DNA from 3 places in the Sporosarcina sp. resist genome. Region 1 is predicted to be linked to each of the others. Evidence: riboswitches for the same ligand, from Rfam matches in the RefSeq annotation. Region 1 holds a riboswitch; each other region holds the start of a gene.
The links. A riboswitch is a leader RNA that binds a small molecule or an ion and turns the genes downstream of it on or off. The one in region 1 is predicted to bind preQ1.
Positions count from the first base shown of each region.

Region 1 (7,143 bases):
TCAACTATAGAGGTAACGCTGCCGTTGTTTATTCAAAAAGCAATATGCAATTCTATTTCCAACTACAATTACAGCAATTCTTTCCGTAAATCTGCAGCACTTTTTGGAGAAAGCAATCCAGGCGCAATGTCGAAGACTGTTTTCGCACCCGTCTCACCGTTCTGATGCAACCTATAAGCTGCGCGTGCGTACGCAACAAGCACGCTTGATGTGAATTCAGGGTTGCTGTCGAGTTTCAAGGAATACTCCATCACTTGTGCGCTGTCTTCCCCTGTCTTACCGCTGCGAATCACGAAACCGCCGTGTGGCATCGCAGAGTGATCCTGTTTCAATTCTTCTTCAGTAATAAAAGTCACTGTCGTATCGTAATCTGTAAAGTAGTCAGGCATCGTGACAATCGTTTCTTTCACTTTGTTGCCGTCAACGCCATCTGCTAAGACTACATAACATTCGCGGGTATGCTTCTCACGCGTAGTCAATTCTGGTAATGAACCGCTACGCACTTTGTCAACAGCGTCCGGAACAGGAATTGTATATTGGACAGCACCTTTTACGCCTTCAATTCTTCTAAGCGCATCGGAATGTCCCTGACTCAATCCTTTGCCCCAGAACGTGTAAGTCGCACCTTCTGATAAGACCGCTTCGCCATAAAGACGATTAATGGAGAACAAACCTGGATCCCAGCCGACTGAAATGATGGCAATCTTACCGTTAGGTTTAGCCGATGCATCTACCGCTTCAAAGTAACCTGGAATTTTCGCATGTGTATCAAAGCTATCCACCGTGTTGAATAAAGCTGATAGGGCCGGGCCTTGCTCTGGTAAATCATTTTTCGATCCGCCGCAAAGGATGAGTACATCGATTGCATCAGTAAATTTATGAATGTCATCCATCATATGTACGGATACATTGCCATTCAGTAATTTCACATCTTCTGGATTTCTCCTTGTAAACACACCAACCAGTTCCATATCTTTATTCTGATTGATTGCAGACTCAACACCGCGTCCCAAATTTCCGTAACCTGCAATTCCGACTCTAATTGTCATCGTCGTATTTCCCCTTTCAATCTGTTGCATTCAATTTCAGCAATTTATAGTATAAGTTTATCTCTTTATTGGTCATTTTTCTATATAACTCGTCCGCTTTCGTAAAAAAAACTTCATCAATGGCAACAAACCCATAGCCACCGCCATTTTGTCTTAGCACAGGAAGGCCCTCGTATTTTAAGGGATAGCCGCCTTCCTCGCGAATAAACCCTTTTAACGACTTCATATATTTCATAATTTCACTATGCAATTTTTCATTACCATGCATCGGTTCCGATGATGTAAAGATAAGCGTCGTCGTCTCACCGTATGAACCCGTTCCGATTGAATCTGCCACATTTTCTGCAATCCATCCTGTAAACCGACCTTTGACACCTAGACGACTAATTTTATCAAAAGCTGAGCTTAGAATTTTAATTTTCATCAAAGACAAGTCTGATTCCTCTTCCTTCAGCTTCTCATTATTAAAATGCATGACCCATCCTCCAGTCGTCATTTCTCGATTTGATACGCTTTCTAGGCCGACAAAAGGTCCGAATTTCCTGGGTTCATCACTATACAGCTCTGCGAAAGTGTTTTGCATATCTTCTTGGACCACTTCGGGCATGTTCACAAGCAGTTGCTTTTCTATTGTGAACACTTCATTCACAATCTGCCCAAAATAGAATGGTATCTCTTTTTGAACACTGATTAATGCTGCAGCCAATCGGGAGCTCTCGTCTTCAAGACGGAGATTCAGCAAAAATGGAATTGTTTCCACCTGACCGTTACGCTTCCAAATAATTGCTTCCATCATTATCCTATCAACAGAAGATTGCACATGTTTCACAGCAATACCCGCTTTGATGATTTCCTCCACATCGAAATAATCCGTTAGAATGAACAATTCGATAGAAGTATCTGCTTTAAGATGCGGGATTAATGACAACCCTGCAGCAAATGATTTGTGAACGCCCCTATATTCAGGTTGTTTCAAATCGGGAGAGGGCATGTTTACTAAATCCCTCGCAAAAAACGGTTCGGAATAATGTTCCAAGTCTAGTTGAACGAAAATATATCGCTTTTCAATTTCATTTACAATTTCGCTATCATCTTGTTTTTTAAATAAGTTTGTAAAAAAGCCCACTCACCGTTTCCCCCTTTACCCATTCATATATTTCATTAATCTTATCGTTATCTTTCATTAATTGCTAAAGAATATGTTTTGTTCACAATCTCTCCTTTTCCCCTTAGGTCCAAATAATGCTAAAGTATAGGGTAGGATGTTATCTATTAATTGAAAAGAGGCTTCATTATGCGTGGTTTTGTTTACCTCATCGTTTTCTTCTCGTTTTTTGATTTATTTTCGCAACTGCCTGTCATGAGCCCATTTGCATTATCTCTTGGTGCTACACCATTTTTAGTTGGACTTGCAGTTGGTATGTATTCATTTTCAAATACTATCGGGAATGTCATTTCCGGTTTCATGACTGACAAAAGAGGACCTTTTTTCATACTCGTACTTGGACTATTTGCTTCGGCACTCTCTCTCTTCCTCTACGCGTTTGTTGATGGACCAATGTCATTGCTCGGTGTCCGCTTTGTCCATGGTTTTATGGAAGGGCTAATTGTACCAGCTGCGTTCACTTTCCTGGCAAATCGTGCAGAAGAATCTAAACGAGGTAAAAGTGTTGCAATTTCAGGTGCATTCGTTGGATTGGCAGCGATTATCGGTCCAGCTTATGGTGGTATTGTGGCAGCTAAAACAAGTACACCTTTCATTATGGCGGTCAACGGCAGCATCATGATGCTACTGGCAATACTTGCATTCTTTGTTCTCCGATCGTTTACATATGTACGAAAACAGCCTTCAAAAGGAGCTGACAGTTTCCGTGTCAGATATCTTTTCCAACATCCGGGGATGGTCAGAGCATTCGCGGGAGCATTCTTCTTAATGTTCTCACAAGGTGTACTTGCCCTTGTGTTGCCGCTAAAAGTTGAATCACTTGGATTTGATACCAAAACAACGGGGTTGTTACTAAGCACATTTGGCGTCGTCGCTATTCTCATCTTCTTATTGCCCATCAATCGAGTTTTTGACCGTGTACGGCCAGTTGTGACACTTGCATTCGGAATAACACTTATGGGATTAAGTATGCTGTTCCTGAGTCAAGTTGAGGAATTGAATTACTTATATATTGCAATGTGTATTTATGGGGCTGGATTCGCTTTCCTCTTCCCATCCATCAACTCGCTGCTAATCGATTCTTCATCTCCTGAATTTCGCGGGAAAGCATATGGTTACTTTTACGCGTTCTTCTCGATTGGTGTCGTTGCAGGTTCAAGCTTGATTGGATTCTTGGACTTGGAGTACCGAGGCGCTTTCATGCTGACAGGATTCATCCTCCTCGCTGTCGCTTTATATGCCTTGATTGGCTTGAAGAAAAAAGGATCTATTGACAAATCATCGCACGTCCTATAATGTCAGATACGAAATGAATACCCTGTTCGGGAGAGGTTCATAGCGACCCTCTATAAAAAACTATGGATGACGGAATTTACGCCATGTGCATTCGATATGGCCGTTTTCCCGGCGCCTATGGACCTCCCTGACAAAATATACGGGAGGTTTTTTTAATTGGCTGGAAGAGATGAAGCAACATTGACCGACTTAACTTTGCTCGGCAATCAAAACACGAAATACGTGTACGAGTACAACCCCGATGTTTTAGAGGCTGTCGACAATATGCATGTGGATCGCGATTACTTTGTTAAATTCAACTGTCCGGAGTTTACATCACTTTGTCCGATGACAGGGCAACCCGATTTCGCGACGATGTATATCAGTTTTGTGCCGGATAAAAAACTTGTGGAGAGTAAAGCACTCAAATTATATCTATTCAGTTTCCGAAATCATGGCGACTTTCATGAAGACTGCGTCAATATTATTATGAATGACATAATCAAACTAATTGAACCGCGTTATATCGAAGTATGGGGGAAATTTACGCCGCGTGGCGGCTTGTCAATCGATCCTTATTGCAACTATGGCAAACCCGAAACAAAATATGTACAAATGGCGGAACACCGGATGATGAATCACGATATGTATCCGGAAAAAGTTGATAATAGATAATTTGATAACAAAAAACCATCCGGACTGTTCATTGTCCGGATGGTTTTTATGCGTTTTGCATTTGAAAAGTCTTGATTTCTTCCATGAATGCTTCCCCGTATCTTTCCAATTTCGCAAGACCAACACCATTTACTTCGAGGAAATCATCATTTGTAACAGGCATTCTTGCCGCCATATCACGCAACGTTTTATCTGAAAAGACGACGAACGGCGGTACACCCGCTTCTTGAGCCAGTTTCATACGTAGTGCACGAAGCTGGTCGAATAGTGGATCATCATTCGCAACTTGCATTGTAATAACAGTCACTTTTCGATTGACTGTCACTTTACCTGTCAGCACATCTTTCCCTTGTTCACTGACGTAAATGGTTGGAAACTGCCCATTCTCCACGCCAAGATAACTTTCTGAAATGATGAACTCGATGAAATCAGATATATCTTTTGCGCTACGCCCTTTCATTAAACCGTATGTCGTTAATTTATCGAAACCGAATTCAATCACCTTCTTGTTCCGAGATCCTGTTAATACTTGTGCAATCATCGCCTTGCCAAACCGTTGTCCCATTCGAATGACACATGACAATACTTTTTGAACGTCTTCAGTCACATCCGTACTTTCACGTGTGTCGGTACAATTTGCACAGCGACCGCAGTCCTTCACATCTGTCTCTCCGAAATACAAAATAATGAATTTCTGAAGGCATGTTTCTGTATGGCAATAGTCAATCATTGACTGCAATTTTTCAAGCTCTGCCGGAATTCTGCTTGGGTCTTGTGATTGATCAATCAAGAAACGCTGGGTTTGTACATCCTGTGATGAAAATAGCACAGTACAAGCACTGTCAAGCCCATCACGTCCTGCACGCCCTGCCTCCTGATAATAGCTCTCCATATTTTTCGGCATCTGGTAATGAATAACATAGCGGATATTGGATTTATCAATTCCCATGCCGAATGCATTTGTCGCAACCATGACTGACGCCTCATCATTCAAAAAACGGTCTTGTCCAGACTGACGTTCAATATCTCCAAGTCCAGCATGATATTTCGCAACAGACACTCCACTTTTTTGAAGAATGTCGTGCACATGATCAACCGCTTTTCGTGTAGCAGCGTAAATAATGCCCGCTTCTCCTTCATTTTTACGGACGTATTCTTTTACAAATTTTTCACGGTCTTGCCCTTTGACGACCGAAAAAGTGAGGTTTGCCCGCTCAAATCCTGTCATAACCGTATTATTTTCACTAATTCCAAGCTGACGGCAAATATCTTCCCGGACAGCTGGTGTGGCAGTAGCTGTTAGTGCAAGGAGAACCGGCTTTTTATCAAATAGAGAAACAATACTGCTTATATTGCGGTAACTTGGACGGAAATCGTGACCCCATTGCGAAATACAATGTGCTTCGTCAATAGCGACCATCGGAATTGTCATCCGCCGCAACTGATTTTTGAAAGACGGTGAGTCAAGACGTTCAGGGGCGACGTAAAGAAGCTGATACTCGCCCAACACGGCTCTCTCCATTGTTTCAAAGTATTCCTCTGATGAAAGTGAACTATTGATGTACGCTGCGGGAATCCCTACTTGGTGGAGTGCATCGACTTGGTCTTTCATCAGTGAAATAAGTGGTGAAATAACAAGAACGGTGCCATCCATCACGAGTGCGGGCACTTGGTAACAGACAGACTTCCCGCCCCCCGTTGGCATAACGCAAAGTGTATCCTGATAGCTCATAACGCCCCGGATAACTTGCTCCTGACCTGTCCTAAAAGAAGGATACCCAAAATATGTTGTCAATATTGATAAAGCTTTTTCGATTTGGACCATCTCCTAACTATATATCAAAGAAAAAAGCACCGGTTAATGGCGCTTAAAGTAGTATTAGTTTTCAAAAAGCATGCGTTCTTCATCGCGGCTATGTATTTCATTGACGACGATTAATGCATGAAACCTATGAAGTACAGCAGGACTCAGATTTTCGTCCTCACGCAGTTGTTCAATATCCTTCACGATAATCCGTAGCAAATCATGGTCTCGTGTCAATTGAACAACAGTGTCCTTCAGATCAGGATTCCGTTCGGCAACTTCTCCGTAAAACCCTTGTTCTTCGGCATCCGCGTGACTGATAACACGTGTCTTCCAGTATTCAATTAAATCATCAGCCGCCTGGTTCGCCAACGCAAGATCACCCTGTTGAAGAAATTCCATCATGCCCTCTGTCTTACTAACTGCCCCTGAAAGTCCGCCTTCATGAATTGCGCGGTGGGAGTGTAGTTTCTTAAGTGCTGGTCCAGCCATTTCATTCACTCTCCCGTCTTAAGCTTTACTTTAAGAATAACAGATTATGCGGCGTATTGAAATGAAAGTCCGTTCGCCATTATATGAATTTCGTTTTCATTGATGTTTTACCTTTTGCCACTTCAATTTCCACATAAGCACCATTAACGAATGTATCTCCCAGTCCATGAACCTTTACCCCATCGGAATCTGGACGAGAAAAAAACCCACAACCGAAAATCCGATCGCGGGATAGTACTACTTCTAACTATTGGTTATCACTTAAACATACCGTCGATATACCTTGTTCCGATCATATGAATAGACGACTTGCAAATTCTCTACATACGTTTCTAGATGTACAATCCGTCCCCATAATTGATAAATATAAGGAAGCACACTTTCTAAATACTTAAGATCCAGCTCGGTCCCCTCGTATTTATGCACCAAATACAGTTCTCCGTTGCGCAAGTAATCTCCATTTTCAACTACGATATATGGAAAACCACCGTTTACACGCATGGATACTAGTTGATTTCTTACATTTTCATAATCTTTAGTAGTAATTTGATAGTTGCCGCCCTTTTTTTCAAAGAGATATAAATCTTCCTGTTGAACTAACTCTTTGGTGACATAGTTGCGGATAAAGGATATATCCGATTCAATTTCTCTCACTTCAAAGATTTTTTCTATACCCGTGTTAG
Region 1 covers NZ_CP060287.1:1,804,749-1,811,891, reverse strand. The annotation lists gene H7992_RS09060 (diaminopimelate dehydrogenase) at 69-1,049, opposite strand; gene H7992_RS09055 (hypothetical protein) at 1,066-2,175, opposite strand; gene H7992_RS09050 (MFS transporter) at 2,344-3,510, shown strand; PreQ1 riboswitch class I at 3,537-3,580, shown strand; gene queF (preQ(1) synthase) at 3,667-4,164, shown strand; gene recQ (DNA helicase RecQ) at 4,211-5,989, opposite strand; gene H7992_RS09035 (hemerythrin domain-containing protein) at 6,044-6,460, opposite strand; gene H7992_RS09030 (SpoVR family protein) at 6,722-7,143, opposite strand, start outside.

Region 2 (7,143 bases), 2.1 Mb from region 1:
GCTATGAAAGTTTTTTAACGGAATTTGAAAAATGGGGACTCATCATCAAACAGTCCATGGAGGTGGCGTTATGGCGTCAATCAAAGTCGCTCTACTTGGCTTCGGCACTGTAGGTGAAGGGATTTATAGGATTTTGAATGAAAGGAAAGAAGAGATTAAGCGGGAAATGGGCTGTACAATCGACATTGTTTCCATTTTGGTCCGGGATAAGGAGAAAGAACGTCTAGCGACACCTGGAACGAAGATAACGGATGACATTCAAGAAATCCTGTTAAATCCGGACATTGACCTCATATTTGAGGCGATTGTTGGAGAAGAACCCGCTTATACGTTTCTTTCGGATGCAATAGAAAAAGGTTTTCATATAATAACTGCGAATAAGACCATGTTTGCGAAACATGGTCCGGCGTTACTAAAACATGCGGAGTTCCGTGGAGTTTACGTTGGGTATGAAGCAACGACGGCGGGTGGCATACCGATTATCCGTACGGTGACAAACTTGTTACCGACAGACCGGGTGTTACGAATTAGAGGTATTTTGAATGGCACTTCCAACTTCATCTTAACGAAGATGCGGGAAGAGGGAATTCCATTTAAAGCCGCGCTTCACGAAGCACAGACGCTTGGCTATGCGGAAGCGGATCCGACGGACGATATAAGTGGCAAAGATGCCTTTCGGAAACTGATGATTTTGAGTGCACTTGCATTCGGTACGCAACCAAATTGGCAAGACGTTTCGGTTGTTGGAATCGACAAGATTACTATTGAAGATGTGGCGGATGCATCTAAGGTTAAGCTTCGTTATCGGCATGTCGCTGATATTTTGATTGACGAAAAGGGGACATTGCACGGAAGTGTTGGCCCGGTACTTATCGGAACTCATCATTCGCTATATGGTGTCGAAGGTGTGGACAACGCAATCATCGTTGAAACTGACTATCTCGGTGCCTTAACACTTGTCGGTCCGGGTGCAGGTATGTACCCAACGGCAAGCGCAATGGTCGGAGACTTCCTTCAAATGATTGGAAAACGTGAAAAGGTTCTTGTTAATAGTTAAGAAAAAGCGATTCCATTTATGGAATCGCTTTTTCTAGTTATTATTTTAATTTCATCAACTTTAATTCGGCTTTCAACGCTTTGAGCAACGCGACAACCATGAGCAGCATGACGAAAGAGAAGGGCAATGCAGCGATGATGATCGTGTTTTGCAAAGCGGTGAGGCCGTTGACAGATAGCAAAATGAGCGCAATTGTCGATTGGATAACGCCCCAAATGAGCTTCACATTATTCGGCGGTGTCAACGAACCATTCGTTGACTGCATGCCAAGGACAAATGTTGCTGAATCGGCTGAAGTAACGAAGAACGATACAATCAATAAAATTGCGAAGACTGATATCATGAACGACATTGGCATAACATTGAACATTTCGAAAATCGTCAGTTCTGTACTGGATTGCGTCAAGTCGACAAGCCCTTTTTTCTGGATATCAATCGCTGTCGTTCCAAACGCTGAGAACCAGAATGTAACCAGCAAAGTAGGTGCAGCAAGTACGCCAATCATGAACTCCCTGATTGTACGGCCTTTTGAAACACGGGCAATGAACATACTGACAAACGGTGCCCATGAAATCCACCATGCCCAGTAGAATATTGTCCAGTCGTCAAGCCATTTCCGGTCGGTAGAGTCCAATGGTGCTGTACCGAAACTCATTTGGACAAGGTTTGAAAAGTAGCCGCCAAATGAATCAGTGAACATATTGAAAATGAGTAATGTCGGTCCAAGAACGACGATAAATCCAAGCAGTGCAAGAGCAAGGACTAAATTTGTATTCGATAAATATTTTATGCCCTTACTTAATCCTGACCATGCAGATGCAACGAACAGGACCGTGACGATTGCGATGATGACAAATTGTGAAAAGATATTGATCTCAACACCAAATAAGTAGTTTAGGCCTGCATTAATTTGAACAGCGCCGAAGCCGAGTGATGTAGCAACGCCGAATGCTGTTGCGAAAACGGCGAGTACATCGACGAGAGTACCCCATGGTCCAACCATTTTTTCACCGAATATCGGCTTCAATGTTGCTGAAATTAATCCCGGTTCCCCTTTGCGGAACTGGAAGAAGGCTAAAGATAGCGCAATGACTCCGTACATGGCCCATATGTGAATCCCCCAGTGAAAGAAAGATTGACGTAAGGCTTCTTTGAAAGCAGCATCCGTATTTGGATCTTCCGAAGCAGGACTGATTGCAAAGTGTGATAATGGTTCAGCGGCACCATAAAAGACTAGGCCGATACCCATCCCGGCGGAAAACAGCATGGCAACCCATGTAACTGTTGAAAACTGCGGACGGTCCGTATCTTTTCCAAGCCGGATTTTTCCGTATGGACTGACGATGAAAAAGAAACTGAGCGCTAACATAAATGACATGAGCAGCATATAGTACCAACCGAAAGACGACGCAACAAAGTTTCGGACATTCGTTGTAACAGCCTCAAAACTTTCAGGTGCAAACGCGCCATATCCGACGGTCAAAATAATCAGACCAATTGTGATGTAAAAGACATTTGAAATTTTCTTCATAATTCCCCCTCGTGGAGCTGGTAATTTGGAAACAGCTTCTTACTATACTAGCAAAGCATATTGAAAGCAACCAATCGATGTATTTAGTATTTTCTCTTATAGCGATTTCCATACCTTTAACGGAACGATACCCTATCTTAAATAAAACAAAACCGGCTGAAAATCCGTAGATTTTCAACCGGTTTTTCAATCTTCATCTTTGTTTTTCAATCTTCATCTTTAATGTCACGATCGGGTGGAATAGGTTCGTTCCGCCATTCATCGATTTGGTGTTTTAACATTTCGAGCTGTTCTAAATAGAGTCCAAACTGATCTTTGTTAATAAGGAATTTTTCACCATCATGGACGGAACGGATGCGACCTTCCCGCACGTACTTTTCTACTTGTTCGACAGGCATACCTAGATGTTCAGCGGTTTCTTGGATTGTTATGTACATCGATCCATCTCCTTAAAAAATCCCTCTATTTCAATCGCTAACAGTGAAATGGAGGGGATGGGTTATGTTAAATAAGTTTTTCGAATTTCAAACGTTTATTTAAAATCATCATAATCGGAATCCCGATAGCCATAACGACGAATTCACCTATTGCGACTGTTAACCAGGTAAGTAGGAAAGGCAGTTCTAATGCTAGATTCAACTCGAAAGCAATGATGAACATTGTAAAGGTGAAAACAAGCGTGTTGAAGACCATTCGCTTGAATATTCCAGATATGAATTTAGCAGAGAAAATCGTAATTGAAAGGGCTAGGATTGATTGGCTTACCCCAAAAAATAAGTCATACATACCAAGTGGGGAAAATAAGTTTGTCACAAATACACCAAGCACAATTCCAAATATGAGCTTTTTATTGAACACGACAAGATGGTTGAACATCTCAGGGATTCTAAATTGGATGGCTGAGTATGCTAATGGTGCTATTAATAGGGAAACAGCTACATATAAAGCGGCGATAATCCCGCTAATGGCCATTGTTTTTATTTTCATTATTCATTTCCTCCTAGTTTTTTTAGCGTGGGATGGTTGACGAACCACGTGTTAAAAAGCCTGCAATCCAGTGTATCATAGTGTTTTTGATTCGTACATGTCAATACATGTGAAAAATGAAGAAGTAAGAATTTGGATAGGATAAATATCGATGTTCGAAGTCTTGTTGCAGCCATGGAATAGCTGGATATAAATGATTGAGAAAAGTGTAGGAAAGATGAATGTGGTTAATTAGGGCAAGGGAAAAGAGCTATCAACCTCTAGGGGAAATAGCTCTTCTTTGGGAGTTTAATGAATTCTCTAACCTTTCTGATCTAAAGGTTTGTTCGCTTTGCCATCCAGTTCCGTATGGCAGTAATAACTTCTTTTAATTCCATCCCGCTGTCCGTTAGCTCATATCCAACTATAGTAGAAGAAGGCTCAAGTTGTTTTTTTGTAACGAGGCCTTCTTTGATTAATTCATTCAACCGTTCTGTTAAAAGTCGATCTGATATCCCTGGAATACCTTCAGTGATTTCATGAAAACGCTTGGGTCCGGACATTAGTGTATAAATAATTACCCCCATCCATCTCTTACCAATAAATTCAATTGTATCGTGAAAGTTGTTGCAGACATGTGATGAATTCCCACAATTTTTCGGTTGATTCACTAGTCGAACCTCCATTCTGCTTTATCTTTCATCTATCTTAACATGTATCGTTAGGGTTGACATAACAAACTTACTAATGGTAAGTTGAATGCAGGTACTTACTATTAGTAAGTTTTAGAAAGGGAGGCAATACAATGACTACAACATTGAACTCACATTTATATAGTGTAATGAAGGACAGAAAATCGGTAAGAGTGTTCGATCCGAACGCTACAATCGCAAAAGAGGAAATTGCAGAAATGCTGAAGCTGGCAACAATAGCTCCTTCATCTAGTAACCTGCAATCTTGGAGTTTTATAGTTATCCAAGACCCCGAGGTGAAGAAAGAACTGCAAGTAATTGCTAACAATCAAGTCCAGGTGGGGGATTCATCTGCCGTTATCGCTGTCTTAGGTAATATCGATGCGTATAAAAAGGTGGAGCAAATCTATACACAAAATGTTGCAGAAGGTCATATGGATGAGTCGATTAAAGATCGTACGATTGCCAGTACGAATGCGGTCTATCCAACTATTCCAAGAGAGGCAAGAATGAATATCGCTTCTTTCGATGCAGGGCTAGTTTCTATGCAATTGCTGTTGATTGCCAAAGAAAAAGGCTATGATACTTCAACAATAGGTGGCTTTGATAAAGTGAAATTTGCTGAGAGATTCGACCTTCCTAGTGATCAATTCCCAATTGTACTGATTGCCTTAGGAAAGGCCGCTGCCCCGGCATACGGGTCTTCCCGCTTGCCTTTAGATGAAGTTGTGCGTTTTATATAAGAAATTTATTGCCCGGGATGCTACATGCATTTCGGGCTTTTTTGTATACAGATTTTTAGTTTATATTAATAACAATTATTGACATTATGTTAAGTTGTATTTATGGTTAATACTAATTAACTGTTAATCGGAACGAAAGAAGGTGTTGTAATGGATTCTAGGTTATCTAACAATATGAAAGAGATTATTAAACGTAGAAGAGATGGATTGCAATCAGATTCCGAATACCAAGATGTGATTGAAAATAGGCATCTGTAAAACAAGTGAGCTAACGACAAGGTTACGAATTACGTCAAGTACTGTAAGCCAATTATTAAACAGACCTGAGAAAAATCAATAAAGAAAATCGTAGGGAATTGAAAATAAAACTCGATCAATTAAGAAGGATAGCCTATTTCGAAAAACTTACATAAATTGAGCAAACGATTAACGAAAAGTAGTAGGAAAAGTTAGGAAAAGTTAGGAATGAAGGATATTCAGGAGTTACATCGTATATTTCAAAAGTTGGAAAACATTATAACTCAAAAAAAGTGAGGTGGATAACATGGTATATAAAAGGGAATCAATCCATATTGTATGGCTAATCTTATTATTACTTGTTTTGGCTTCTAATTTTGCTTTATACCGCTCTTCCTTTGGGCTTAACCTGTTGCCTACAAAAACGAATGGTGTCGTGCTAGGTTCCATCCTTGATTTAACCATTGTGGCACCCGTTTTATTTTTAGCTTGGCAACGTAAAATGAGTTGGAAGTATCTCATTGTGTTGATGGCTGGGGGCCTTATGGTTGCACGCTTTATGATTCCGATGGAGTATTTAGCTCCTTTTAAGACGATTACGTTAGCAGGTTTTGTAATAGAAGGTGCACTCGTTTTACTTGAAGTTCTGTTGTTAGTAACTCTTTTTAAATATTTACCCGAAATCATTCAAACGGTGAAGAAAAGCCCTTTACCACTTTTATTTTCTTTCTCTCATGCAGTGGACGAAAAGGTAAGAAAGCATCCGATTATTCAAGTGATTTGTTCGGAAATGCTCATGTTTTATTATGCTTTTTGTATTTGGAAAAAGAAACCGCAAGAAAAAGACAATACGTTCACACTCTACAAAAAATCAAGTTTAATCGCCTTTCAAGTGATGATGATCCATGCAATTGTGATTGAAACAATCGGTATTCACTGGTGGTTGCATGACAAATCATTTATTTTATCGCTTATTCTGCTAGTGATAAACATCTACTCAGTCCTGTTATTTTTAGGTGATATTCAAGCACTACGCTTCAATCCTTTGCAGATAGAGCATGAAAGTATGTATGTTTCTCTAGGTTTGATGAAGCGTATGGAAATTCGATGGGAAGATATTGAGGAGATAATAGAAGACCCTGATGTATTGGAACAAAAATTTTCGAAGAATACGATTGATTTTATTGCACGTGATTTTGAGAAAGTGTACCCGAGTGTCCTATTAAAGTTGAAATATCCAGTAGAAGCGACACTGTTGATGGGGGTAAAGAAATTCTATGATCAAGTAGCTATTCGAGTAGATGATTCGGAGAGGTTTAAAGAACTGGTGAAGCAAAAGTTATGAAGATAGATGTTGTATCTCACCGGTTTAGCTAGGTTCGTATAATCACTTGTGGATTCAATTAAGTAGAATTAAGGTATTGGAAAATTTGATTTATGTGGTATCTTCTACTGTAGAGAGAGTAAGGGGGGATCACTTTGTCACAACGTATTTCATATCTAGTCGTGCTGGTAGGTGCGATACTTTGGGGGACGACTGGCACAGCCCAAACATTCATGCCGCAAACGATTCATCCGTTGGCAGTTGGGGCATCGAGGCTTGCTATAGGGGGTTTTTCGTTACTAGTTATTTTGCTCATTATGCGTAAAATCGATTTTCGAAATTGGCCTTGGAGATCTACCCTGTATGCAGCTATTTCGATGGCCATTTTTCAGTATTTATTTTTTTCTTCTGTCAGATTAACGGGGGTTGCTATAGGCACGGTCGTCACAATCGGAAGTGCTCCAGTTTTTTCTGGAATCATTGAATGGTTACTAGCAAAACGCCGTCCGACTCGGGTGTGGATCATGGCGACAGCACTTGCAATTATAGGCTGTGCACTGCTCTTTTTAAATAAAGATGGAATCGTTGTAAAT
Region 2 covers NZ_CP060287.1:4,759,838-4,766,980, reverse strand. The annotation lists gene H7992_RS22890 (homoserine O-acetyltransferase family protein) at 1-113, shown strand, start outside; gene H7992_RS22885 (homoserine dehydrogenase) at 71-1,057, shown strand; gene H7992_RS22880 (BCCT family transporter) at 1,098-2,588, opposite strand; gene H7992_RS22875 (excisionase family DNA-binding protein) at 2,795-3,025, opposite strand; gene H7992_RS22870 (QueT transporter family protein) at 3,093-3,575, opposite strand; PreQ1 riboswitch class I at 3,583-3,629, opposite strand; gene H7992_RS22865 (winged helix-turn-helix transcriptional regulator) at 3,890-4,225, opposite strand; gene H7992_RS22860 (nitroreductase family protein) at 4,360-4,989, shown strand; gene H7992_RS22855 (beta-carotene 15,15'-monooxygenase) at 5,534-6,571, shown strand; gene H7992_RS22850 (DMT family transporter) at 6,706-7,143, shown strand, end outside.
Region 2: another riboswitch for preQ1. It lies ahead of H7992_RS22870 (QueT transporter family protein); the one in region 1 lies ahead of queF (preQ(1) synthase).

Region 3 (7,143 bases), 420 kb from region 1:
CCTCCTGTTCAGGACGATAGATGACATAGCTAGTCGGCGTTTCTCGGACTATGACTTGAAGGCAGACAGGCTTGTTGTTTCTAGTTAGAAGAACTTCCTGGATTGATTTGCAAACCTGTTCTGCCAATTTCTCGGTCGTCGGGAAATTGTTCTTAAATTCAGGATGATCATTCAACACAGAATGATCGTATTTATCATGAATGAGGTTTTTGAGTTCCTTGAAATCAATCAGGAAACCGATTGAATCCAGTTCATTTCCTCCAATTGTTATGTTTAAGTAATACGTATGACCGTGCATTACTTGGCATTTTCCAGCATCTTCGCTTGGAATGAAATGTGCCGCAGAAAAATGCATGTCTTTGTTTAATTCAAAACGATATGAATGCTGAACTTGCGGATAAAATTGCTGCATCATTCAGAGACACCTACAGACTTTTTAGATAAATAGGTAGCGAGACCGTCATTCCGTAACACACAGGCAGGACATTTCCCGCAGCCTGTACTCGGAACTCCGTTGTAGCAAGTAAGTGTCTTGTTCTGCACAAAGTCGAACGCACCAAGTTCGTCAGACAAAGCCCAAACTTCGGACTTATCGAGCCACATCAAAGGCGTATGGATGACAAACCGCCCGTCCATAGCTAAATTCAGTGTCACATTCAACGATTTTATAAAATTGTCACGGCAATCAGGATAACCGCTAAAATCCGTTTCACTGACACCCGTAATTAAGTGCCGAGCACCAATCGCATCTGCATAGACCGCGGCAAATGACAGGAATAAATGATTCCTGCCTGGAACGAAAGTCGACGGCAATTCACCTTCTACTTCATTCACTTCAATATCATCTCGCGTCAAGGCATTTGCTGACAGTTGGTTGATCAAATTCATATCCAGTACTTTAAACGATACCCCAAGCTCATCTGCAATTTTTCTAGCACACTCGATTTCCTCCGAATGGCGCTGACCATAGTCAAACGTCACCGTAGCAACTTCACGGAAATTTTTCAATGCCCAAAACAGGCATGTCGTACTATCTTGGCCGCCGCTAAAGACGACAACCGCTTTTTCATTTTTCACTATAAAACATCTCCTTAGTTTTTTAGAGAGGGAGTTTTCGAACCTCTTTTTTTGAACAACGTTAATGATAACATAAATAGGTGATGGAAGGGATTAGAAGAGGGGTTTGGAAACAGTTGCGCACACAATTCTTATAATACAATCCGCGTATTATAAGTCTATCGTTTAATGAATTGTTTAATTAGGTGTATGATAACTATGCAAACAACTTAAGGAGATGAATTATCAATGAGAGCAGCAGTATGGTATAAAGCCAATGATATTCGTGTTGAAGAGCGTGAAGTGAAAGAAGTTCTTGCAAATGATGTAAAAATACGAGTGGCATGGACTGGTATTTGCGGCAGTGACTTGCATGAATACCATGAAGGCCCAGTATTAATTCCAGGAAATGGTCCGGATCCATTGACAAACCAGGAAGCGCCACTAACGTTAGGGCATGAGTTTTCAGGTATTGTTGAGGAAGTTGGTTCTGATGTGACACGCTTTAAAGCAGGGGATCGTGTCGTTATCAATCCGTTGATTACATATGGCACTAAATCGTCTGAGTATGATATATATGATGGCTTCACGTTTGTTGGACTAGGTTCTGACGGTGGATTTGCAGACTTTGCAGTCGTATCTGAGAAAAACGTTTATGCACTTCCGAAAGGTTTATCTCTTGAAGAAGGCGCACTTGTAGAACCGATGGCAGTTACTGTACAGGCCGTGAAAGAAGGCGGATTGCAAGCTGGTCAAACGGTTGCTGTATTTGGTGCTGGCCCGATTGGATTATTGACAATCATTGCTGCAAAAGCACAGGGTGCTAACAAAATTGTTGTATTTGACTTGTCTGAAGAGCGCTTGGAAAAGGCGTTGGCAGTAGGAGCTACACATGTGTTCAACTCAGGTAAAGTGAATCCTTTGGAAGTTGGAAAAGAGATTGAACCTGAAGGCTTTGATGTCTCGTTCGAGGTAGCTGGCGTAGAAATTACGTTGAACCAGGCAATTAAAATCACAAAAACGAGGGGGACGGTTGTTATTGTATCTATATTCCCGAAACCAGTTTCCTTCTCACCAATGGATTTAACGGCTTCCGGTATTAAAATTACATCAACACTAGCTTATGAGCCTGCAGTATTCCAGAAAACAATTGATATGATGGATTCTGGCGAAATTAACCCTAAAGAAATTATTACGAGCCGTATTGAGCTTGAAGAGCTTGTTGAAAAAGGTTTTGATGCGTTAACGAATGACAAAACGCAAGCGAAGATTCTTGTTAAATTGAGCGGCGAACAATAATACGATAGAATAGTTAAAAGTAAAGTACCCTGGTTGCATCTTTGGATGTTACTTAGGTACTTTTTTTAGGTGAATACCGTGGCGGACTAGGTTTATCTATCGCAAAAATAATCATTGATCTTCATGGCTAAAAAAACTATACAAAGCGAGAAGGGGAAGGGAACAATTTTTACGGTTACCATTACTCTCTAACTTTGTTCGGTAATTGATGTGATAAAGTGAGGGAAACAACAGATGTCATTTACAACTATTTTATTAATTTTGCTCGTCTTAGTGATCTATTTACTGTTATGTTTTTATATCGGATACAATGGCTGGGTATGGCTGAAAACAACGCAATTTGCTGCCTTCAAGAAAACCTATATAATGCTCATGATCTTACTTAGTTTGTCCTTTTTCATCGGACGGTTTTGGTCATGGGTACCTATCCAATTCATCGGCGGATTTTGGCTCGTGATTTTTGGCTATAGTTTACTATTATTACCTTTGATCAATCTCGCGATCTGCTTATTGAAAAAGAAATGGATTTTTCAAATCGGATTAGGGACGATATTATTCTTTGTTGTTGTGCTTATCTACGGTTCGTACAATGCTTGGAGTCCCGTTGTCACAACGTATGAGGTAGCTATTGATAAACCAGCTACAGAAAAAGAGTTAAAACTTGTCGTTGTATCCGATCTTCATCTCGGAAGCATTGTCGGTGAAAAGCATTTGGAACGTTTAGTTGCCGAAATTGAGGTATCACGCCCCGATCTAATCTTAATTCCTGGTGATATTATCGATGACTACATTGCTCCATACCTGGATAAAGAGATGGGGAAAATATTAGGGAAACTTCATGCACCACTTGGCGTTTACGCAGTACCTGGGAATCATGATTATTATGGCAATGATGTTGATCAATTAGTTATCGAAATGGATAAAATCGGCATCCATGTACTAGCAGACGAAACAGCACTCGTTTCCGATGACTTTTACATCATTGGTCGAAAAGATCTGGCGGCAAAGAGTAGGATTACAACAACTGCATTAGTTGCCGACTTAGACCAAAACAAACCAATGATTATGATGGACCACCAGCCCGTTGAATTTGACGAGGCAAGTGACAGTGGCATCGATTTACTGTTATCGGGACATACGCATAGAGGTCAACTATTTCCAGCTAATCTAATTACTCGATGGATTTTTGAAAATCATTATGGCCACATAATGAAAGGTCAGCTACACTCAATCGTAACTTCTGGTTTTGGTACATGGGGCCCCCCTCTTAGAATCGGTAGCCGTGCTGAAATCGTAGAAATCAATCTCAAATTCCAGAAATGAAACGCAAAATAACAGGAGACATTGAGACAATGGCAAGCTGAAAGTTGGGGTTCTTTACAAAAAGGAAAAAACAGCTGAAAGAAAAGGATTTCCTTTTCTTTCAGCTGTTTTACTTATGGGTATTTGTTTTCAAAATCACAGTCTTTCAATGGAATCAATTTTGATTTGTGTTCTACTTTATAGACTAGCCAAACGATTAAGAACAATAGTAAACCGACGTAGGGAATGACTACGCTATTCCAATCAATTCCGCTACCCATGAAAGCTTGAAAGTTTTGATCTAAAATAATGAAAATACATAGAAATAGCACCAATAATGGACCAAGCAGGAACCATTTTGTACGATTTGGAAGCTCTTTTATTTCGTGCGCCAAGTCCCAAAGAACGCGAGTGGACGTATACATGCCAGAGTTACCTGCAGATAATACGGCTGTTAGAATAATCGCATTCATAACGGATTCCATTGGTTTTACGAGTCAGGGTTTCTTTTTACAGCCGTTTAAAACTATCAAATTTTGATTTCCAGTAGCTGTTACTTAAGCTTGTTACTTGCGACTGCTTGCCCCCAGCATGCACGAACTTATTATTGCCAATGTAAATGCCGACGTGTGAAATGCCTTTACGATATGTATTTTTGAAAAAGACCAAATCACCTGGTTTGGGCGAGGTTACTTTCTTCGATTGCGCAAATTGACTAAGCGTGGTGCGTGAGATTTTTTTCCCTGATTGTTTGAAAGCATATTGTACGAAACCACTACAGTCAAAGCCGTTTTTTGTCGTCCCGCCAAATAGGTAGGGTATAAACCTTAGCTTCATTGCCTGATCAACAACGTTTTGAGAAGCAGTGGATGATTTGGAAGTTGATTTGTTTGCACTTGTTAAAAGAGAACTAAGTATCCATCCGGATGTTTTGTTAACTTTTACGTGAAACCAAACATCGTTCCCCAACTTTTTTTGCTGTGAAACAGTTAACGTCGTCCCTTTTTTTACCTTAGCAACAACCTTATTTGTTGTACCAGCAGCGGAACGCACATTGACATTGGATTTTGTCTTAAAGGTTCCCTTTTTTGCTGAAATGCCGTTAGACGCTGAATTGGTTTTCTTAGCTGATGTTTGTAAGATTTGATTTGGATAGAGTGAATCTGACGTTAAGTTATTCCATTTTTTTAGATTGGTTATGGATACCTTGCTTGATTTTGAAATGTTCCATAGTGACTCCCCATTTTTAACTGTATGCGTGCTCGCTTCTACATCGCTATTTGCCATTCCGAATACTAAAGTGCCTGCTAAAAGTAGTGAACATGCAATTTTTCTCATTATGTATTTCAGCCACCTTTTCTATTAATCATTGACTGGTCAATGCCTATACGTTTAATAGTAGAGAACTGAATATGCAAGTACAACAGCAATTTGATTACAGATTCATTACGCGTCCGTAAAAATAACGGGATATCTTGGACTTGCATCCAACTTTAGTTAACATTTGCCGTAGGCAGCTTAAATCATAGACTTCTCTCGGTTCACTGGTTGAACTGGGGAGAGGTTTTTTTATTGAATATGGCACAAAACAAACATTCTTTTGTGGATTTCTCATTATTGTGCTTAACTGGAACTAAATTCCTGAAAATAAAAATGAATAATCTGTCCTAATTCTTGTTTCTAATCAATATACATATACAAAGGCTTGTACTTCAATTAAGAAGAATGGGGGGTCAACATGAAGGTCAAAAAATCTTTAGCTTTATTGTTAGCGGGAGTTTTGGTGGTAGGTATGTTAGTGGGCTGTGGTTCAAAGCCCAAAACGACTGGGGGAAAAGATTTACCGATTATTAAAATCGCTACTCAGACACCACTATCAGGAGGTAGTGCCGCAATTGGAGAAGTAATTAAGCTAGGTGCACAGCTTGCATTAGACGACCAAAAGGAAAAGTTTAAAGAATTAGGATTTGAGTTGCAACTCGTCCCTTTCGATGACCAAGCCGATCCCAAAAAAGGGGTGGCCAATGCTCAATTAATAGGTGCAGATAAATCTATATTCGCAGTTGTCGGTCACTTCAACTCAGGTGTTGCTATCCCATCTTCAGAAGTATATGAAAAATACAGTATTCCAATGGTTTCACCAGCCAACTCAGCAACTGAAGTTACAGATAGAGGATTAAAAACAGTGAATCGTATTGTTGCTCGAGATGATTCTCAAGGTCCAGCAGGGGCTGATTATGCAGTTAACACTTTAAAAGCAAAGAAAATCTTTATCGTTCAAGATAAAACAGCATACGGTACGGGGCTTGCGAAAGCCTTCGAAAAAGGTGCTGAAGATGCAGGAGCTGAAATTCTTGGGTTTGAAGGGATTACGCTTGGAGAGAAAGATTTTAATGGAGTTCTAAACCAAATCCTTTCTAAGAAACCAGATCTAGTATACTTCGGGGGAATCTACGCAGAAGGCGGGCTATTAATAAAACAAGCGAGAGAAAAAGGTATTGATATCCCGATTATGGGTGGAGACGGATTAGATTCTTCTACACTCGTTGAAATTGCTGGAGATGCAATTAAAAATACGTACATTACTACTCTAGCAGGAGATCCTGCTGAATCAGAAGCTGGAAAAGAGTTTATGGAAAGGTACAAAGAAATTAACAATCGTGATGCAGAAGCATACTCAGTATACGGCTATGACACTATGGGAGTGGTATTAAAAGGTATCGAGAATGCAATTACAGCAAATAATAATAAATTGCCGACACGCGAGCAAGTAAGAGATGCTGTTCGTGGAATAAAAGATTATCAAGGTGTGTTGACAACAGTAAGCTTTGATGACATTGGCGACAATAAGTATGCAAAAGTATTTATTTTTAATTATAAAGAAGCTAGTTATCCACCGCAATTAGAAGGTGAAGTCGAAAATTAAGTAGCTTGGAAGGGTACGATTCATTTTGACTGTCTAGCTCCAGGCGCCAGCTCCTCGGTCATAAGTCAGACCGGCTTATGTCTGTCGGAGCTGTGCGGCGCCTTGCGCTTTCTTTTATACACCTTGGACAAGGAGGTAGCTTATGCTGAACGAAATAATACAAACGATCCCGCAAGTCTTGATTGATGGCCTTGCCCTAGGAACTGTGTATGCTGTAATTGCTTTAGGGTACACAATGGTTTATGGGATATTAGAATTAATTAACTTTGCACACGGGGAAATCTTTATGACAGGTGCTTTTATTGGGACAGCCCTATTAATCTTTATGACAGGCACTGGATGGGGGGCGGCGCTACCTGCCATTGTTATGCTAATTATTGTACTCATTGTAACTGCTTTCCTTACAGGTTTTTTGGGGATGGGTATTGAAAGATTGGCATATAGACCATTACGCAATGCACCTAGATTAATCCCGCTTATTACAGCGATTGGCATTTCATTTTTATTACAAGATATTGTAAGATTCATAGCAGAATTAACAAAAGGAAACTACATTGTAA
Region 3 covers NZ_CP060287.1:2,220,610-2,227,752, forward strand. The annotation lists gene queD (6-carboxytetrahydropterin synthase QueD) at 1-415, opposite strand, end outside; gene queC (7-cyano-7-deazaguanine synthase QueC) at 412-1,077, opposite strand; PreQ1 riboswitch class I at 1,086-1,129, opposite strand; gene H7992_RS10980 (2,3-butanediol dehydrogenase) at 1,306-2,355, shown strand; gene H7992_RS10985 (metallophosphoesterase) at 2,590-3,678, shown strand; partial or broken gene H7992_RS10990 (hypothetical protein) at 3,792-4,136, opposite strand; gene H7992_RS10995 (C40 family peptidase) at 4,168-4,995, opposite strand; gene H7992_RS11000 (branched-chain amino acid ABC transporter substrate-binding protein) at 5,396-6,583, shown strand; gene H7992_RS11005 (branched-chain amino acid ABC transporter permease) at 6,726-7,143, shown strand, end outside.
Region 3: another riboswitch for preQ1. It lies ahead of queC (7-cyano-7-deazaguanine synthase QueC); the one in region 1 lies ahead of queF (preQ(1) synthase).